DNA from 3 places in the Castellaniella sp. UC4447_H14 genome. Region 2 is predicted to be linked to each of the others. Evidence: predicted binding sites of a transcription regulator. Region 2 holds the regulator's gene; each other region holds the start of a gene.
The links. The regulator LexA, encoded in region 2, represses DNA repair genes until DNA is damaged. The targets are predictions, from matches to a motif close to ACTGTATNNNNATACAGT.
Positions count from the first base shown of each region.

Region 1: the regulator LexA is predicted to act here: its motif matches at 1,009-1,026, upstream of imuA (translesion DNA synthesis-associated protein ImuA).
Region 3: the regulator LexA is predicted to act here: its motif matches at 2,389-2,406, upstream of recA (recombinase RecA).

Region 1 covers NZ_CM129666.1:948,937-954,633, forward strand. Annotated here, with positions in the region: gene ACVCMJ_RS04640 (excisionase family DNA-binding protein) at 1-260, shown strand, start outside; gene ACVCMJ_RS04645 (hypothetical protein) at 242-898, shown strand; gene imuA (translesion DNA synthesis-associated protein ImuA) at 1,047-1,760, shown strand; gene ACVCMJ_RS04655 (Y-family DNA polymerase) at 1,690-3,135, shown strand; gene ACVCMJ_RS04660 (error-prone DNA polymerase) at 3,142-5,697, shown strand, end outside.
Region 2 covers NZ_CM129666.1:787,335-793,031, forward strand. Annotated here, with positions in the region: gene uvrB (excinuclease ABC subunit UvrB) at 1-1,237, opposite strand, end outside; gene ACVCMJ_RS03860 (amino acid aminotransferase) at 1,333-2,541, shown strand; gene lexA (transcriptional repressor LexA) at 2,704-3,384, shown strand; gene lon (endopeptidase La) at 3,461-5,697, opposite strand, start outside.
Region 3 covers NZ_CM129666.1:563,264-568,960, forward strand. Annotated here, with positions in the region: gene ACVCMJ_RS02815 (MFS transporter) at 1-78, opposite strand, end outside; gene ACVCMJ_RS02820 (sensor histidine kinase) at 75-1,520, opposite strand; gene ACVCMJ_RS02825 (response regulator) at 1,526-2,227, opposite strand; gene recA (recombinase RecA) at 2,498-3,571, shown strand; gene recX (recombination regulator RecX) at 3,573-4,031, shown strand; gene ACVCMJ_RS02840 (LysR substrate-binding domain-containing protein) at 4,099-5,031, opposite strand; gene metE (5-methyltetrahydropteroyltriglutamate--homocysteine S-methyltransferase) at 5,135-5,697, shown strand, end outside.

The sequences.
Region 1 (5,697 bases), 160 kb from region 2:
AACAAGCGGCGGATCAACTCAATGTGAGCCGCCCTTACGTCGTCAAGTTGGTCGAGGACGGCGTATTTCAAGGCGTCGAACGCACCCGGGCCGGCCATCGACGCATTCCGGCTGCGGAGGTGGAACGGGTACAGCACGACATGCAGGTTTCCCGTCGCGCCGCGCTGAAAAAGGTGGACGCCCTCACGTCCGATCTACAGACGCGGGAACTTGACGCGGCCCGCACGGCCGCGAAGCGACGGTGGACCAAAACCGTCTGATGGCCAGGGCGGCGTCACAGGCATCTGCCTTGGTTCGGCCGGGCCAGGTTCCTCTGGTCTATCTCGACGCTAACATCCTGCTGCCGCAATACTTGCGCAGCGTCTTTCTGGATCTGGCTGATGCCGGGCTCATTCGAGTCCATTGGGGCAAGCGGGTACTGGATGAAGTGCGCCGAAACCTGGTCAAGCCCGCGTTTGGCAGAACGACACGCCAAGCCAACAACCTGATACGCACGTTCGCGCAAGCCTTTCCGGACGCGTTGGTACTGGGTAGCGAAACGCTGGAGCCGCAGTTTGAAAAAACCACGGATCCCAAGGATGCCCACGTGGCGGCGGGTGCGTTAGCACTAAGCCAAGCGACCAATGCCGGCCAGCCGGTTGTCCTGGTGACAAGCAATACCAAGCACCTGCCGCAAACAGCGTTCGTGGGAACACAGGTTCGACCGGTACGGCCAGGCACATTTCTGGTTGCGCTTCTTGCCGTTCAACCGCAAGTCGCCACGGTACTGGCGGCCATGCTCTCACGCTTTAAGAAACCCAGGGTCAGCCAGGAAGATTTCTTGGTCATCCTGGACCATGCCGGATGTCCTGCCTTCGCCACCGCGCTGGCTAGACGCTGGGGTTTCAAGGCCACCTGATCGCGCTACCCAACCTCTGGCCGCTTATGTGGAATTTTTCAGCGCAAAGCCTCACCAGGCAACGGCGACACATCGGCTTGCCATCGGTGCGGCCTTTTCGTGCTAAAAATACTGTACACATAAACAGTATTTTTGATACGAAGCGGCCATGACTCCCGACGAAATTTCCCGCCCCGAACGCATCCACCCGGGGCTGTGGCGTGCGTCCCAGCTCTCGCACGCCTACGGCCGATGCGCGGCCACGGGCTATGCCGGCCTCTCACGCGAGCTCCCCGGCGGAGGCTGGCCGCTGGGCAATTTGATCGAGTTCCTGGTCCGGCAGCCCGGTAGCGGCGAACTGCAAGTGCTGCGGCCAGCACTCGGCCGGCTGGGCGCGCGATCAACGATGCTGGTGCAGCCGCCGCACCCGCCCCAAACCGCCGCGTGGGCGAACTGGGGTTACACGCCATCCTCCCTGATTTGGGTTCGTGCGCGACGTTCGACCGATGCGTTATGGACCGCGGAGCAGGTCTTGCGCGCCGGCACAGTCGGGGCACTCATCGTCTGGCAGGATCGCGTCCGCAGCCAGGCCTTGCGCCGGCTGCAGCTGGCGGCGCAGACGAGCGACACCTTGTTTGTCCTGATGCGGCCCGCAGCCGCGGCCGAGCAGTTTTCCCCGGCACCCTTGCGCCTCGCGCTCGAGCCAACTGCGCAAGGGCTCAATATTTCAATCATCAAGCGGCGAGGTGCCACTCACGAAGGCCCCCTTCTTCTGCCGTTTTATCGTGACATCCGATTTTCCGAGTTCGACCATGAGATTGTGGGTAGCCGTGCACTTGTCGCACGCAAGCCTGGATACGCACAGTCCGAGCTGGCGCACTGAGCCGGTTGTCGTGCTGGAGCGGGACCACGTGCAGGCCGCCTCGCCGGCAGCCGAAAAGGCCGGCGTGCGCGTGGGCATGCGCCGTGGTGGCGTGAGCACGCTGTGCCCACAAGCAGCCCTGGTGCCCCGCGACCCGGCTGCAGAGGCTCGCATGTTGGACGAAGTGTCCCTGGCACTTTTGCAGTACACCCCCGAGGTCGCGCTATCGGACGAAAACACGCTGCTGCTGGACGTGTCAGCGAGTCTGAACCTCTTCGGTGGTCCGCGCCGCCTGTACCGACGCGTCCACGCGTCGATGGACGGCTTGGGCTTTGCAGCGCGGATCTCGCTTGCGCCGACGGCCGGCGGCTCCTGGCTGCTCGCGGCCCGGCCGATGCGGCGCTGTCGGGTGCTGCAGCTCTCCACCCTGGCCCAGCGCCTGGACCGCATGCCCTGTGCGCATCTTCCCGCGGCAGCCCCCTACATCGAGTGGATCGAGGGGATCGGATGTGCATCCCTGAGATCTCTGCGTGCATTGCCGCGCGCGGGCCTGCAGCGGCGCACGAACAAGGCAGTCCTGCAGGCGCTGGATGCCGCTTATGGCCAAGCTCCTGAAATACTCAACTGGATTGAGCCGCCGCACGAATTCTCTGGCCGCATCGAGCTCATGGAACATATCGAATACGCCGAGGCGGTACTGTTCGTGGCGCGCCGTTTGATCGAACGGCTTTGCGGCTGGCTGTCGGCTCGCCGTCTCGCGGTCACGCGCGTGGTGCTGGAGCTCGACCACGAGCGCGGCCGGCACGCGAGGCCAGCCACCGAGCTGGAACTGGCCCTTGGGGCGCCGACGTGCCAGGCCGAACACCTGCTGCGGCTGCTCGTGGAGCGCCTGCATGACCTGGAGCTGCCGGCACCGGTCATCGCGGTGGATTTGCATGCTTCCGATACGCAACCCGTGGTCGAAATGCCGGTGGACCTGTTCCCGGAGCCGAGAGGCAGTCCGGCGGACCAGCAGCGACTGATCGAAGTGCTCGTGGCGCGCCTCGGACGTGAAAACGTCCTGAAGCCTGCTCCCGTCCCGGACCACCGGCCGGAGATTGCAAACCGCTGGGTGCCGGTCGACGAAAAGCCCAGGCCCGGCGGTTGCGTACAGGGTGCCGAGCGCCCCTTCTGGTTGCTGGACGAACCGATTGCGCTTCCGGTCAAACAGCACCGTCCGTTCTACGGCTCCCCACTGCGCATCATCCGGGGTCCGGAGCGTATCGAGGATGGCTGGTGGGCGGGCCTCACGGTGCGCGACTACTACGTCGCGCAGGCCGAGGACGGGGTCCGATACTGGCTCTACCAGGAGCGCGGCCGCGACACCGGTTGGTTCTTGCACGGCCTTTTCGCGTGAGCCGCCATGTACACCGCGACTGCCCTCCCGCCTTACAGCGAGCTTCACTGTCTCACGAACTACACGTTCCTGAAGGGCGCATCGCACCCCGAGGAACTGGTAGCGCGCGCCGCCGAGCTGGGCTATGGCGCGATCGCGATCACCGACGAATGTTCGGTCGCCGGTGTCGTTCGGGCCCACGTCGAGGCGAAGAAACAGAACCTGCCGCTGCTGGTGGGCGCGAGCTTCACGCTACGCGAGGTCGGCGGCCAACCCGCTGTTTCGCTCGTGGTATTGGCCCAGACCCGTCGCGGATACGGCAACCTGTGCGAGCTCATTACGCTCGGCCGGCGCCGGGCCCCGAAGGGACAATATCGCCTGTCGCCAAAGGACATCGACAGTCCGGGCGATCTCGGCCTCGCGCACCTGCGGGGCCTACCCGAATGTGTGGTGCTGCTGGTCCCGGACTACGATGCGGCCCCGGAGCGCCTGGCCGCTCAGGCCGAGTGGGTCCAGGCCACGTTTCCAGGTCGCTGCTGGATTTCACTCACTCTCCTGCATCGGGCCCAAGATGACCGGCACAAGGCCACCGTGCTGGAGGTAGCCCGTCGCATCGGCATGCGGGTGGTGGCGACCGGCCAGGTCGAAATGCATGTCCGGTCCCGCAAGCCCATGCACGACACGCTCGCAGCCACGCGCCTGGGCAAATCGGTGCAGGACTGCGGGTTCGAGCGGGCGCCCAACGCCGAACAACACCTGCGCACGAGGCTGCGCCTGGCCAACCTCTACCCTCGGGAGACGCTGGAAGAGACGCTGGAAGTCGCCTCACAGTGCCCATTCAATCTGGACGAGCTCAGGTATGAGTATCCGGATGAGATCTGCCCGCAGGGTCTCACACCAGCCGCCTACCTGCGCCAGGAGACGTACACAGGTGCCCGCCGGCGTTTCGCCCAGGGTATCCCGCTCAACGTCCAGGAACAGATCGAGCACGAACTGGCGCTCATCGCCGAGCTCAAATACGAGCCGTACTTTTTGACCGTCTACGACATCGTGAAATTCGCCCGTGGACAGCAGATCCTTTGCCAGGGACGGGGGTCGGCGGCGAACAGCGCGGTCTGCTACTGCCTGGGCATCACCGAGGTGGATCCGGCTCGGGGCAACAACCTGTTCGAGCGATTCGTCAGCCGGGAGCGCAACGAACCGCCAGACATCGACGTGGACTTCGAGCACCAGCGCCGCGAAGAAGTCATCCAGTACATCTACGACAAATACGGCCGGGACCGGGCAGCGCTCACGGCCGTGGTCATCACGTATCGCGTCAAAAGCGCGGTGCGCGACACGGGTAAAGCGCTCGGCATCGATCCGATGATCGTCGATGCCGTCGCCAAGGCCTACCACTACTGGGACGGCCGCACCCAACTCGCGGCCCGCATGGCCGAGTGCGGCCTCGACCCCCAGTCGGTGACCGCCCAGCAATGGATAGTGCTGGCCGAACGGCTGATGGGATTCCCACGGCATCTGTCGCAGCATCCCGGAGGCTTCGTGATTTCGCGTGGACCGTTGTGCCGTCTGGTGCCCATCGAAAACGCCGCAATGGCAGAGCGCAGCGTCGTGCAGTGGGACAAGGATGACCTGGATGCCGTGGGGCTGCTGAAGATCGACATCCTGGCGCTTGGCATGTTGAGCGTCATCCGCCGCGCCCTGGAGGGTGTCTCCCAATTGCGCGGGGAGCCCTTTAAACTCCAGGACATCCCGGCCGAGGACAAGGAGACCTACGACATGATCTCGGTGGCCGACACCATCGGCACCTTCCAGATCGAATCGCGGGCCCAGATGAGCATGCTCCCGCGTATGAAGCCGCAGGAATTCTATGACTTGGTGATAGAGGTTGCCATCATCCGGCCGGGCCCCATACAGGGCGGCATGATCCATCCCTATCTGCGCCGGCGCCAGAAGCTCGAAGAGGTCACGTATCCCAGCGACGATGTGCGCAAAGCCCTGGAGCGGACTCTGGGCATCCCCATTTTTCAGGAACAGGTGATGCAGGTGGCCATGCTGGCCGCCGGTTTCACGGCAGGCGAAGCCGACGAGCTTCGACGCTCGATGGCGGCGTGGCGGCGCAGAGGTGGCCTGGGCCGGTTTTACGACAAGATCATCAACGGCATGACGAGCCGCGGCTATGACAGGGGCTTTGCCGAACAGATTTTCAACCAGATCCAGGGGTTCGCCGAATACGGGTTTCCCGAGAGCCATGCGGCGAGTTTCGCACTGCTCGCCTACGCGAGCTGCTGGCTCAAGCGCCACGAGCCGGAGGCGTTCCTGGTGGCCTTGCTCAACAGCCAGCCAATGGGCTTCTATTCGCCCTCGGTGCTTGTTCAGGACGCTCGCCGGCACGGCGTCACCGTCTTGCCCGTCGACGCCACGGTCAGCGACTGGGAGGCGCGGCTCGAGTCCCCCGGCGAGCGTCGTCCGGCGGTTCGTCTCGGAATGAACCAACTGAAGGGCATGCATCAAGAGAGCGGCTGGCGAATCGAGGAGGCGCGCGCCGTCAGGCCATTCAGTTCGGTCGCCGACATGGCCCGG
Region 2 (5,697 bases):
CGGTTTCATAGGCCGCCGGCGTGGCGGACACGAACACACACTGCGGCATGCGAGCTTCGAACTCCTCGAGCCGCAACGGCCGGTTGTCCAGCGCCGAGGGTAGCCGAAACCCGAACTGCACCAGCGTTTCCTTGCGCGACCGGTCGCCGCGGTACATGCCGCCCAGCTGGCCGACGGTGACGTGGCTTTCGTCGATGAACATCAGGGAGCGCGCCGGCAGATAGTCAATGAGCGTGGGAGGCGGCTCACCGGGCGCCGCGCCGGACAAGTGCCGCGAGTAATTCTCGATCCCCTTGCAGAAGCCCAGTTCCTGGAGCATCTCCAGATCGAATCGGGTGCGCTGTTCCAGCCGCTGCGCCTCGACCAGCTTGCCGGCGGCGGTCAGTTCCTCCAGTCGATCGCGCAGTTCTTCCTTGATGGTCCCGATGGCCCTGAGGACCGTCTCGCGCGGCGTCACATAATGGGAGCTTGGGAACACAGTGAACCGCACCAGATTCTGCACGAGCTTCCCCGTCAAAGGATCAAACAGGTCCAGGGACTCGATCTCGTCGTCGAACAGCGTGATACGCAACGCATACTCGGCATGCTCGGCCGGGAATACGTCGATGATCTCGCCGCGGGCGCGAAACGTCCCCCGCGCAAAGTCCATGTCGTTGCGCTCGTACTGCATGGAGACGAGACGGGCCAGGATTTCCTGGCGCGCCATCCGATCGCCGTTGCGCAGGGTGAGCACCATCGCGTGATAGTCGCCAGGGTTGCCGATACCGTAAATGCAGGACACCGTCCCCACGATGACGGTGTCCTGGCGCTCGAGCAGGCTCTTGGTGGCCGAAAGCCGCATCTGCTCGATATGCTCGTTGATGGACGAATCCTTTTCGATGAACAGGTCGCGCGACGGCACGTAGGCCTCGGGCTGGTAGTAATCGTAGTACGAGACGAAATACTCCACCGCGTTGCGCGGAAAGAACTCGCGCATTTCGGCATAAAGCTGAGCCGCGAGCGTCTTGTTGGGTGCGAGCACGATGGCCGGGCGCCCCAGTCGCGCAATCACATTGGCCATGGTATAGGTCTTGCCCGACCCCGTGACGCCCAGCAGGGTCTGGGACATGAGCCCATCACGCAGGCCTTCCTCGAGCGCAGCGATCGCAGCCGGCTGGTCGCCGGCAGGGGGATAGGGTTCATACAACTGGAACGGGCTATCAGGGTACTGTATGAATCGCGCGTTGGTATCGGCCATGGAGCGGATGCTAGACACCCTACGGGTAAACCCCTTATTATCCCATCGTTGGCCGACAAGACCAAGACCTCATTTCCTTTCCTCCCATTGCCTCCATGTCCTCCCTATTCGCTTCCGTCGAGCTTGCCCCCCGTGATCCCATTTTGGGCCTGAACGAACAGTTCAAGGCCGATACCCGTTCCACCAAGGTGAACCTGGGCGTGGGGATCTACTACGATGACAATGGTCACATTCCGCTGCTGAAGTCGGTCCGGCAGGCCGAGGCGAAACTGTTCGAACAGGCGGCGCCGCGAAGCTACCTGCCCATCGACGGCCTCCCGGGCTACAACGCCGGAGCGCGCGCCCTGCTGCTGGGGGCCGATTCGCCGTTGATCGCCGAACACCGTTCCGTCACGGTGCAGGCGCTGGGCGGGACGGGGGCACTGAAGGTCGGTGCTGATTTCCTCAAGCGCATCCTGCCCGACGCACGGGTGGCCATCAGCAACCCCAGTTGGGCCAACCATCAGGCGCTTTTTTCAGCGGCTGGTTTCCCGATCGTCCAGTACGACTACTACGATGCCGCCACCCATGGCCTGAACTTCGATGCCATGCTGGCATCGCTGCGCGCGCTGCCGGCGGGCAGCATCGTCGTGTTGCATGCCTGCTGCCACAACCCCACAGGCGTGGACCCCACCACGGAGCAATGGCGGGAAATCGCCAAGACGCTGCAATCCTGCCGGCTCGTTCCTTTCCTGGACATCGCCTACCAGGGTTTCGGTGCGGGCCTCGAAGAAGACGCCGCCGTGGTGCGGCTGTTTGCCGGGCTGGGCATGACCATGTTCATCAGTTCCTCCTTCTCCAAATCCTTTTCGCTGTATGGCGAACGGGTCGGGGCGCTGACGCTGATCACCAGTGGCGACGAGGAAAGCACCCGCGTCCTGAGCCAGCTCAAGCGCGTCATCCGCACCAACTATTCCAACCCCCCGACCCATGGCGGAGCCATCGTATCCACCGTGCTCAATACGCCGGAACTGCGGGCACTCTGGGCCAATGAACTCGCCGGCATGCGCGATCGCATTCGCACAATGCGCCACCAGCTCGTGGAAAAACTCCACGCGCAGGGGGTGGCGCAGGACTTCCACTTCGTGGAGGCCCAGCGCGGGATGTTCTCCTACTCCGGCCTGACCAAGGCGCACGTCGACCGCCTGCGCGACGATTTCGGGATCTACGCCGTGAGCAGCGGCCGCATCTGCGTGGCGGCGCTGAACAGCGGCAATATCGACTACGTTGCGCAATCCATTGCCAAAGTCCTGAAAAAAGCCTAGTGCGTGGGGCCCCGGAACAGTCCGGGGCCGGCCGATACGCTGAAGCCCTCTGGATAAAGCGGACGTAAAGCAGGCGCTGCGGTGGCGTGCCGGCGTGGTCCCCTTGATTTCGGTGTCCACTTCAGAGACAATACAAACTGGTTTTTCATCCAGTAGTGTGTCATGGCTCTGAAACTCACCGCACGCCAATCCCAGATTCTGGATCTCATCCGCCAGGCCATCAGCCGGACGGGCCGGCCTCCGACCCGCGCGGAAATCGCCCACGAGCTGGGATTTCGCTCGGCCAATGCCGCCGAGGACCATCTGCGCGCGCTGGAGCGCAAGGGCCACATCCGCCTGACAGCCGGCACCTCGCGCGGCATCCAGCTGCTGGACGATGCGGCTTCACAGCCGTCGGGCGCATCCGCCGGGAAACGACCTTCCGAAACACCAGGCTGGTTCGAGGCCACCGGAAGCCTGCTCATCCCCCTGATCGGCCGCGTCGCGGCGGGCCACCCCATCTTGGCGGCGGAGCACGTGGAACGCGAAGTCGCAGTGGCACCACAACTGTTCACTTCCAGCCCGGACTATCTGTTGCGCGTGCGCGGCAGCAGCATGCGCGATGTGGGCATTCTCGACGGTGACCTGCTGGCCGTGCGCAGCACGCCCGAAGCCCGCAACGGCCAGATCGTGGTTGCCCGCCTGGGCGACGACGTCACCGTAAAGCGGCTCGAACATTTGGGCCAGACCATCAGGCTCCTGCCGGAAAACCCGGATTTCGAGCCGATCGAGGTTGGTGCGGGCGACGGGTTCGCCATTGAAGGCGTCGCCGTGGGGCTCATCCGCACCACCCCGCTGCACTGACCCACGACTGATTCAGCAGCTCCCATGCCTCCACGGGCGACGCATGGGAGCTTATGCCTGCTCAGGGCTGCACTGATCAGTGCTTCATCAGCCCTTCCGCGCCCGGGGCTGCCGGTTTGGCCGCAGCCGCTGCGGCCGCGTCAGCCGCCAGTCGGGCGACCTCTTCGTCCGACAACGGGGTAGGCATGTGCTGCAAGGCGACCTCCAAGACCCGATCGATCCAGCGAACCGGAATGATCTCCAGGTGGTTCTTCACGTTATCGGGGATCTCGGCCAGATCCTTGACGTTACCCTCGGGGATCATCACGGTCTTGATGCCGCCACGGTGCGCGGCCAGCAGCTTTTCCTTCAGCCCGCCGATCTCCAGGACCTCGCCACGAAGCGTGATTTCACCTGTCATGGCGACGTCTGCCCGCACCGGGATGCCGGTCAGCGCCGAAACCAGTGCGCTGGTAATGGCAATCCCCGCCGATGGGCCGTCCTTGGGAACCGCGCCTTCGGGGAAGTGCACGTGCAAATCCCGCTTTTCGAAGACCTGGTCGGCAATGCCCCAGCGCCGCGCCCGAGAGCGCACGACGGTGCGCGCCGCCTCCACAGATTCCTTCATGACATCGCCCAGCGAGCCGGTGCGCAGGACCACACCCTTGCCCGGCATGTCTGCAACCTCGATGGTCAGCAAATCGCCTCCCACCTCGGTCCAGGCAAGGCCGGTGACCTGCCCTACCTTGTCTTCCTTTTCGGCCATGCCAAAGCTGAATCGGCGCACCCCGAGAAACTCGTTGAGGTTGCCGGCATCGACCGTGACCGATTCCCTTGCGGAAGGCTTGGTGGACTTGGTCCGAGCCTGGGTGGCAGCCTTGGCCGCCAGCATTTGCTTCACGACTTTGCGGCAGATCTTCGAGATCTCGCGCTCCAGCGCGCGCACACCCGCTTCACGCGTGTAATAGCGCACGATATCGCGCACGGCCGCCTCGGTGATCGAAAACTCCCCTTCATGAACGCCATTGTTCTTCATCTGCTTGGGCAGCAGGTGATCGAATGCAATGTGGACCTTTTCGTCCTCGGTATAGCCCGACAGACGAATGACTTCCATACGGTCCAGCAGTGCTGGCGGAATGTTCAGCGTGTTGCTCGTGGCGACGAACATCACGTCCGAAAGATCGAAATCGACCTCGATGTAGTGATCCTGAAAGGTGTGGTTCTGTTCCGGATCCAGCACCTCCAGCAGCGCTGACGAGGGGTCGCCCCGGAAGTCCGCGCCCATTTTGTCGATTTCGTCGAGCAGAAACAGCGGATTGCGCACGCCCACCTTGGCCATGTTCTGGAGGATTTTCCCGGGCATGGAACCAATGTAGGTCCGGCGGTGGCCCCGGATTTCGGCTTCGTCGCGCACGCCGCCCAGCGCCATGCGCACGTACTTCCGGTTGGTCGCCCGCGCCACCGACTGCCCCAGCGAGGTCTTGCCAACCCCCGGAGGCCCGACCAGGCATAGAATCGGCGCCTTGAGTTTGTCCACACGCTGCTGCACGGCCAGATACTCGACGATGCGCTCCTTGACCTTTTCCAGGCCATAGTGATCCGCATCCAGGATCTCTTCAGCGTTCCCCAGCGAGTTGTTCACGCGGCTTTTCTTGCGCCATGGCAACCCCACCAAAGTATCGATGTAGTTGCGCACCACTGTAGCCTCGGCCGACATGGGCGACATGAGCTTGAGCTTCTTCAACTCGCCCTCGGCTTTCTTGCGGGCTTCCTTGGGCAAGTGCGCATCGGCGATCTTGCGCTCGAGTTCTTCGATATCCGCGCCCTCTTCGCCTTCGCCGAGCTCCTTCTGGATGGCCTTGACCTGCTCATTCAGATAGTAGTCGCGCTGGCTCTTCTCCATCTGCTTCTTGACGCGCCCGCGAATGCGCTTCTCGACCTGCAGAATATCGATCTCGGATTCGAGTTGCGAGAGCAGCGCCTCGAGGCGGCCTGTCGCGCTGGGCATGTCCAGCAAGGTCTGTTTCTGCTCGATCTTCAGCGGCAGATGCGCGGCAATGGTATCCGCCAGCCGCCCCGCTCCTTCGATACCCGAGAGCGTGGTCAGGATTTCCTGGGGGATCTTCTTGTTCAACTTGACGTACTGGTCAAACTGAGCCACCACGGCGCGACGCAATGCCTCGGCCTCCGCCTGGTCACCGGAATCCTCCGCAATGCCCGAGACCCGAGCCATGAAGTGGGTTTCGGCCTCGACCACTGCGTGGACGCGTGCACGCTGCAGACCCTCGACCAGCACTTTGACAGTGCCATCGGGGAGCTTGAGCATCTGCAGGA
Region 3 (5,697 bases), 220 kb from region 2:
CACGCGGCGTTCCTCGTGGGTCATGGGTCGGTTGAGGTCGGCCGCGGGATCCCGGGGCGTGAGGCGGGCTCGATTCATGGGCGGGTCCTGTCACGGGGAAACGATACGCGCAGACGGGTGCCGGCGCTGGCAGGGTCACGGTGGTTGCCGGGCGGCAGGAAGGCCACGGTGGCGTGGTGGTGTTCGGCGACCTCGTGGACGATGGCGAGGCCCAGACCGCTGCCTTCCGCCTGCTGGCCCAGGATGCGGTAGAAACGGTCAAAGACCTTCGAGCGTTCCTCGGGCGGAATGCCCGGCCCGGTGTCCTGGACCTCCAGGCAGACATCGTCGTCGACGGCCAACGCCCGAACGGTGACCTGTCCTCCAGAAGGCGTATACAGCAGCGCGTTGTCGATCAGGTTGTTGAGCAGTTCGCAGATCATGGTACGGTTGCCGAAAACGGGCAGCGGCTCGCCGCTTCCCTCGAAACCCAGGTCCAGATGGCGTTCCAGCGCGGTCTGGACCCATTGGCCCGTGCAGTCCTCAGCCAGCGCCGCAAGGTCCAGCGATTCCGTCGTCCGCGCCTGATTCGGATCGATGGACTCCGCGCGCGCCAGCAACAGCAGTTGATTGACCAGGCGGGTGGCCCGCTGTGAGCCGGTGATCAATTGATGCAGGCTCGCCTTCAGTTCCTCGGGATCCTGCTCGCGCAGGGCCAGCTCGCATTGCGTGCGGATGCCGGCCAGGGGCGTTTTGAGCTGATGCGCCGCGTTGGCGACGAAACGCCGCTGCGAGTCTATGGACGCGGACAGACGCAGCAACACGCTGTTCATGGCATCGATCAGAGGGACGATTTCGGCCGGGGCCAGGTCGTCGCGAAGGGGAGACAGGTCGCTGGGCTTGCGGCGGCGCATCAGTTCTTGCAGCAGGCTCAGCGGTTCCAGCCCCTGGGTCAGGCCCAGGCCCGCCAGCATGGCGGCCAGCGGCAGAATGATGAGCTGCGGCGTGAGCATCCCGGTGAGGATCTCCTGCTGCAGAGTGGCGCGGGCCTCGCCGGGTTCGGCGACGACCGTCAGAAATCCCGTGCCGTCGCGATCACGCCCGCCCCAGACGTAGGCCATCCGGACGGATTGGTGGTTCAGGTCGGCATTGCGGAAGTGAACGACATCGATGTCGTACCCCCAGTTCCCCGGCGTCGGGACGCGCGGATCGCCCGCGACCATGTGACCGTTGGCATCCAGGATCTGCCACCGCGTGGGCATTTCGTCCGAGCTGCCGGCCAGTACCGTTCGCGCTGGACCGGACAGCATGACGCCCTGGGAGATCTTTTGCTGTTCGACTTCGTGGCGCAGCAGCCGGAGGTGGCTGGCCAGCGTGCGGTCATAGGGCGAGTTGGCGAGGTTCAGCGAGATGAAATAGGTAATGACGATGCCGACGGTCCACAGGATGAATAGCGGCACGATCATCCAGAGCAGAATGCGTCCCAGCAACGTCCGGTGGCTGGTCCGGCGGCTGTGGTCGGATTGGGGAGGCGTCCGCAAGGTGGTCAGGCGGACGCGATGGCGTCGGCTGGCTGAGGGCGGCGCTCCGCTTCCAGGCAGTATCCCAGGCCGCGCACCGTGAGAATGTGGACGTCGGCCGGCTCGATCTTTTTGCGCAGCCGATGGATGTAGACCTCGATGGCGTTGGTGGTGACTTCCTCGCCCCACTCGCAGAGCAGATCCACGAGCTGGTGCTTGCTGATCATCCGGCCGCTGCGCGACAGGAAGATCTCGAGCAGGCTGGTTTCGCGGGCGGAAAGTTCCAGCGGCGCATCGTCGATGGTGGCGATCCGCCCATTGAGATCGAACGCCAGCCGCGCGTGGCGAAGGACGGAAGCGCGCGCCCCGCCGTGGCGGCGGACCAGAGCTCGCACGCGGGCTTCCAGTTCGCTGAGCGCGAAAGGCTTGGACATGTAGTCATCCGCCCCCAGGTCCAGGCCCTCGACGCGTTGGTCGACGGAATCAGCGGCCGTCAGGATGAGGACGGGCAGCGGTGTGCCGCGCTGGCGCAGCTTGCGCAGCACTGAGAGGCCATTGACGCGGGGCAATCCCAGATCCAGGATCAGCAGATCGAACGTCTGCAGTTGCAAAGCGGAATCGGCGCTGGACCCGTCGTTGACGACGTCGACCGCATAGCCCTCGTGGCGCAACGACCGGGAGAGCCCATCCGCGAGAATACTGTCGTCCTCGGCAATCAGGATGCGCATGATGGGTGTGGCATTCAGGGATGAGGGAAGTGGTCTGGGGTCCACCCCGGACGCTTTCATTCTGACACGGACGTCCCGATGGGTCATTTAGGGTTAACGATGTGGGACTGTACGCTTGCTGTTTTTGGGGGCGGAGTCGCAGCCCGGCTCGAATTGTCTCGACTGTATTTTCATACAGTATAATTTAATGCCATAATTTCCCCGACCTGTGCTGTCTGGTTCCCGCGCGGCGGTGCTTACCGGCAGCCTCACTCTCAAAAGGAATTCCGTATGGACGAACGCACCGGCAAGGCCAACACCGAACGCGCCAAAGCGCTGGCTGCGGCGTTATCGCAAATCGAGAAGCAATTCGGCAAGGGCTCCATCATGCGCTACGGCGACAACCAGGTGGAGCACGACATCCAGGTCGTCTCCACGGGTTCGCTGGGCCTTGACGTGGCGTTGGGTGTGGGCGGATTGCCGCGCGGACGCGTGGTGGAAATCTATGGGCCGGAATCTTCCGGCAAGACCACATTGACCCTGCAGGTCATTGCGGAAATGCAAAAGATCGGCGGCACCTGCGCCTTCGTGGATGCGGAGCATGCGCTGGACGTGCAATATGCGGCGCGCCTGGGGGTGAACCTTGAGGATCTCCTGATTTCCCAGCCCGACACAGGCGAGCAGGCGCTGGAAATCACCGATGCCCTGGTGCGATCGGGATCCGTGGACCTGATCGTGATCGATTCGGTCGCGGCCCTGGTTCCAAAGGCCGAAATCGAAGGCGACATGGGCGACTCGCTGCCCGGTCTGCAAGCCCGCCTCATGAGCCAGGCGCTGCGCAAGCTCACCGCCACGATCAAGCGCGCGAACTGCATGGTGATCTTCATCAACCAGATCCGCATGAAGATCGGCGTGATGTTCGGCAACCCGGAGACCACTACGGGCGGCAACGCGCTGAAGTTCTATGCATCGGTTCGCCTGGATATCCGCCGTATTGGCTCGATCAAAAAAGGCGACGAGGTCGTGGGCAACGAAACGCGCGTCAAGGTCGTGAAGAACAAGGTCGCGCCGCCGTTCAAGCAGGTCGAATTCGACATCATGTATGGCACGGGGATCTCCCGCGAGGGCGAGATCATCGATCTGGGTGTGCAGGCCGGCATCGTTGAAAAGTCCGGCGCCTGGTACAGCTACGAAGGCAACCGCATCGGGCAGGGCAAGGACAACGTCCGGGACTACCTGAAGGAACACGCGGCCATGGCCTTCGAGATCGAGAACCGCGTTCGCGAAAAGCTGGGCATCGTACCCCGCGCGGATGCCGTCATGGCTCCAGTCGCCGCGGCTTCCGGTCCGGAACAGGACGCCTGAATTGGCCCTGGGCCACCGCGACGGCCCCAGCCTGAAGGCGCGGGCCGTGGCCTATCTGTCGCGGCGAGAGCATTCCCGTCAGGAACTGCGGCGCAAACTCCTGGCCTACACGGACGATGCCGCTGAAGTCGATGCTGTGCTTGACGAGCTCCAGCGCCAGCATTGGCAATCCGACGGCCGGTATGCACGGGCCTATGTCCACCGCAAGGCACCGACCCAGGGGGCCCAGCGCATCCTGCAGTCGCTGCGGCAACAGGGCGTGGCCGATGCCGAGCTGACGGATTTGCAGCAGCAGTTGCGGGATTCCGAGCCTGAAAGGGCCCGCGCCGTATGGCAGCGGCGCTTCGGTGAAACGCCGGTCGATGCCCGCGACTATGCGCGCCAGTATCGGTTCCTGGCGGGGCGCGGTTTCTCGGCCGAGTGCATCCGTCGGATTCTTGGAGGCAGGACGGACGGCTGACGGCATTGCCGGCGGGCTCGCTGGGTCTGATGCGCCCGCCTGCGCCTGGACACCTCTGCGACTTTGCTCATTGAGCCAATGCGCTGTGATCGGCGGCGCGGATGCCCGGCAGGGTCTCGAAGCAGGTCCGCCGTGCCTGCTCCAGAAAGGCCTGTACATAGGATGTGCCCGCGTCTTCCGTGCGCACGGCGGTGTGGAGCGTGCGCCAGATCCCGTTGCCCAAGCGCAGTACTTTCAGCCCGGGAAGTTGTCGATATTCCGCCAGCGCCCAGCTCGGCAGCGCAGCCACGCCCCGCCCGCTGGCGACGAGTTGCACGATCATGGGTGTGAGCTCTGCCGTGCGCAGTCCCGCAGGTTCGACACCGGCAGGATCCAGAAACACCGTAAAGACGTCCAGCCGGCTCCTCTCCACCGGATAGGTGATCAGCGTCTGATCGACCAGGTCCGATGGCTGTACCCGGGTTGCCTGGGCCAGAGGGCTCGCGCCATGAACTGCCAGCACCAGCTCGTAGGCGAACAGTGCCTGGTAATTCAGTCCAGCCAATGGCTCCGGGTCGGATGTAATCACTACGTCCAGGTCGCCGCGCGCCAGCGCGGGCAGCGGCGCGAACGAGAAGGCCGCCGTCAGGTCCAGTGTGACCTCCGGCCAGTCCTTGCGAAACGCGTCCAACGTGGGCATCAGCCACTGAAAGCAGGAATGGCAGTCGATGGCGACGTGCAACCGGCCTGTTCGGCCCGCTGCCAGACGGCGCAATTCCAATTCAGTGGCGCGGATACGCGGCAGCACGTCCTGCGCCAACGCCACCAATCGCAGGCCTGCCGTGGTCAGTCGGGCCGGACGGGTGCGCCGGTTGAGCAGCGGCGTGCGCAGTCGGACCTCCAGGTCCCGCAACTGGTGCGAGAGGGCGGACTGTGTCACATGCAGCCGCTCGGCGGCCTCCTGAAGGCTGCCGCCTTCCTGGATCGCCAGCAGGGTTTCGAGGTGGCGCGTCTCTATCATGAAAATATCTCAAGTAATGGGTGTGGCATTTGATTTTTTGTTTGGGAAGACTCGCGGCACAATGCTTTTCATTGAGATATCTTAATGTAAGCAGGATAGTATCGTGACGATAATTCATAATCTGGGTTTTCCGAGGATCGGTGCTGCCCGTGAACTCAAGCGGGCGCTGGAGTCCTATTGGGCGGGGAAAATCGATGGCGACGCGCTGCGGAACACCGGGCGGGAACTGCGGGCCCGCCACTGGAACATTCAGGCACAGGCCGGGTTGCAGTGGGTGCCTGTCGGCGACTTTGCGTGGTATGACCACATCCTGGAGTGGAGCACGCTGCTGGGAGCCGTCCCTGCACGCTTTGGCCAGGCCGAAGCGGCCTCTGTCAGCCTGGACACCATGTTTCGCATGGCCCGGGGGCGCGCGCCCAGTGGCACGCCAGCGGCCGCCTGCGAGATGACGAAGTGGTTCGATACGAATTACCACTACATCGTCCCCGAACTGCATCCGCAGCAGACATACCGGATTGCGCGGCCCTATCTGTTCGAGCAGGTGGCGGAGGCGCAGGCCCTGGGCTTCAAGGCTCGTCCGGTGATTCCCGGGCCCTTGACCTGGCTATGGCTGGGCAAGGGCGACGCCTATGGCGAAGGCGCGGGCGATCCGGCGAAGCTGGCGCT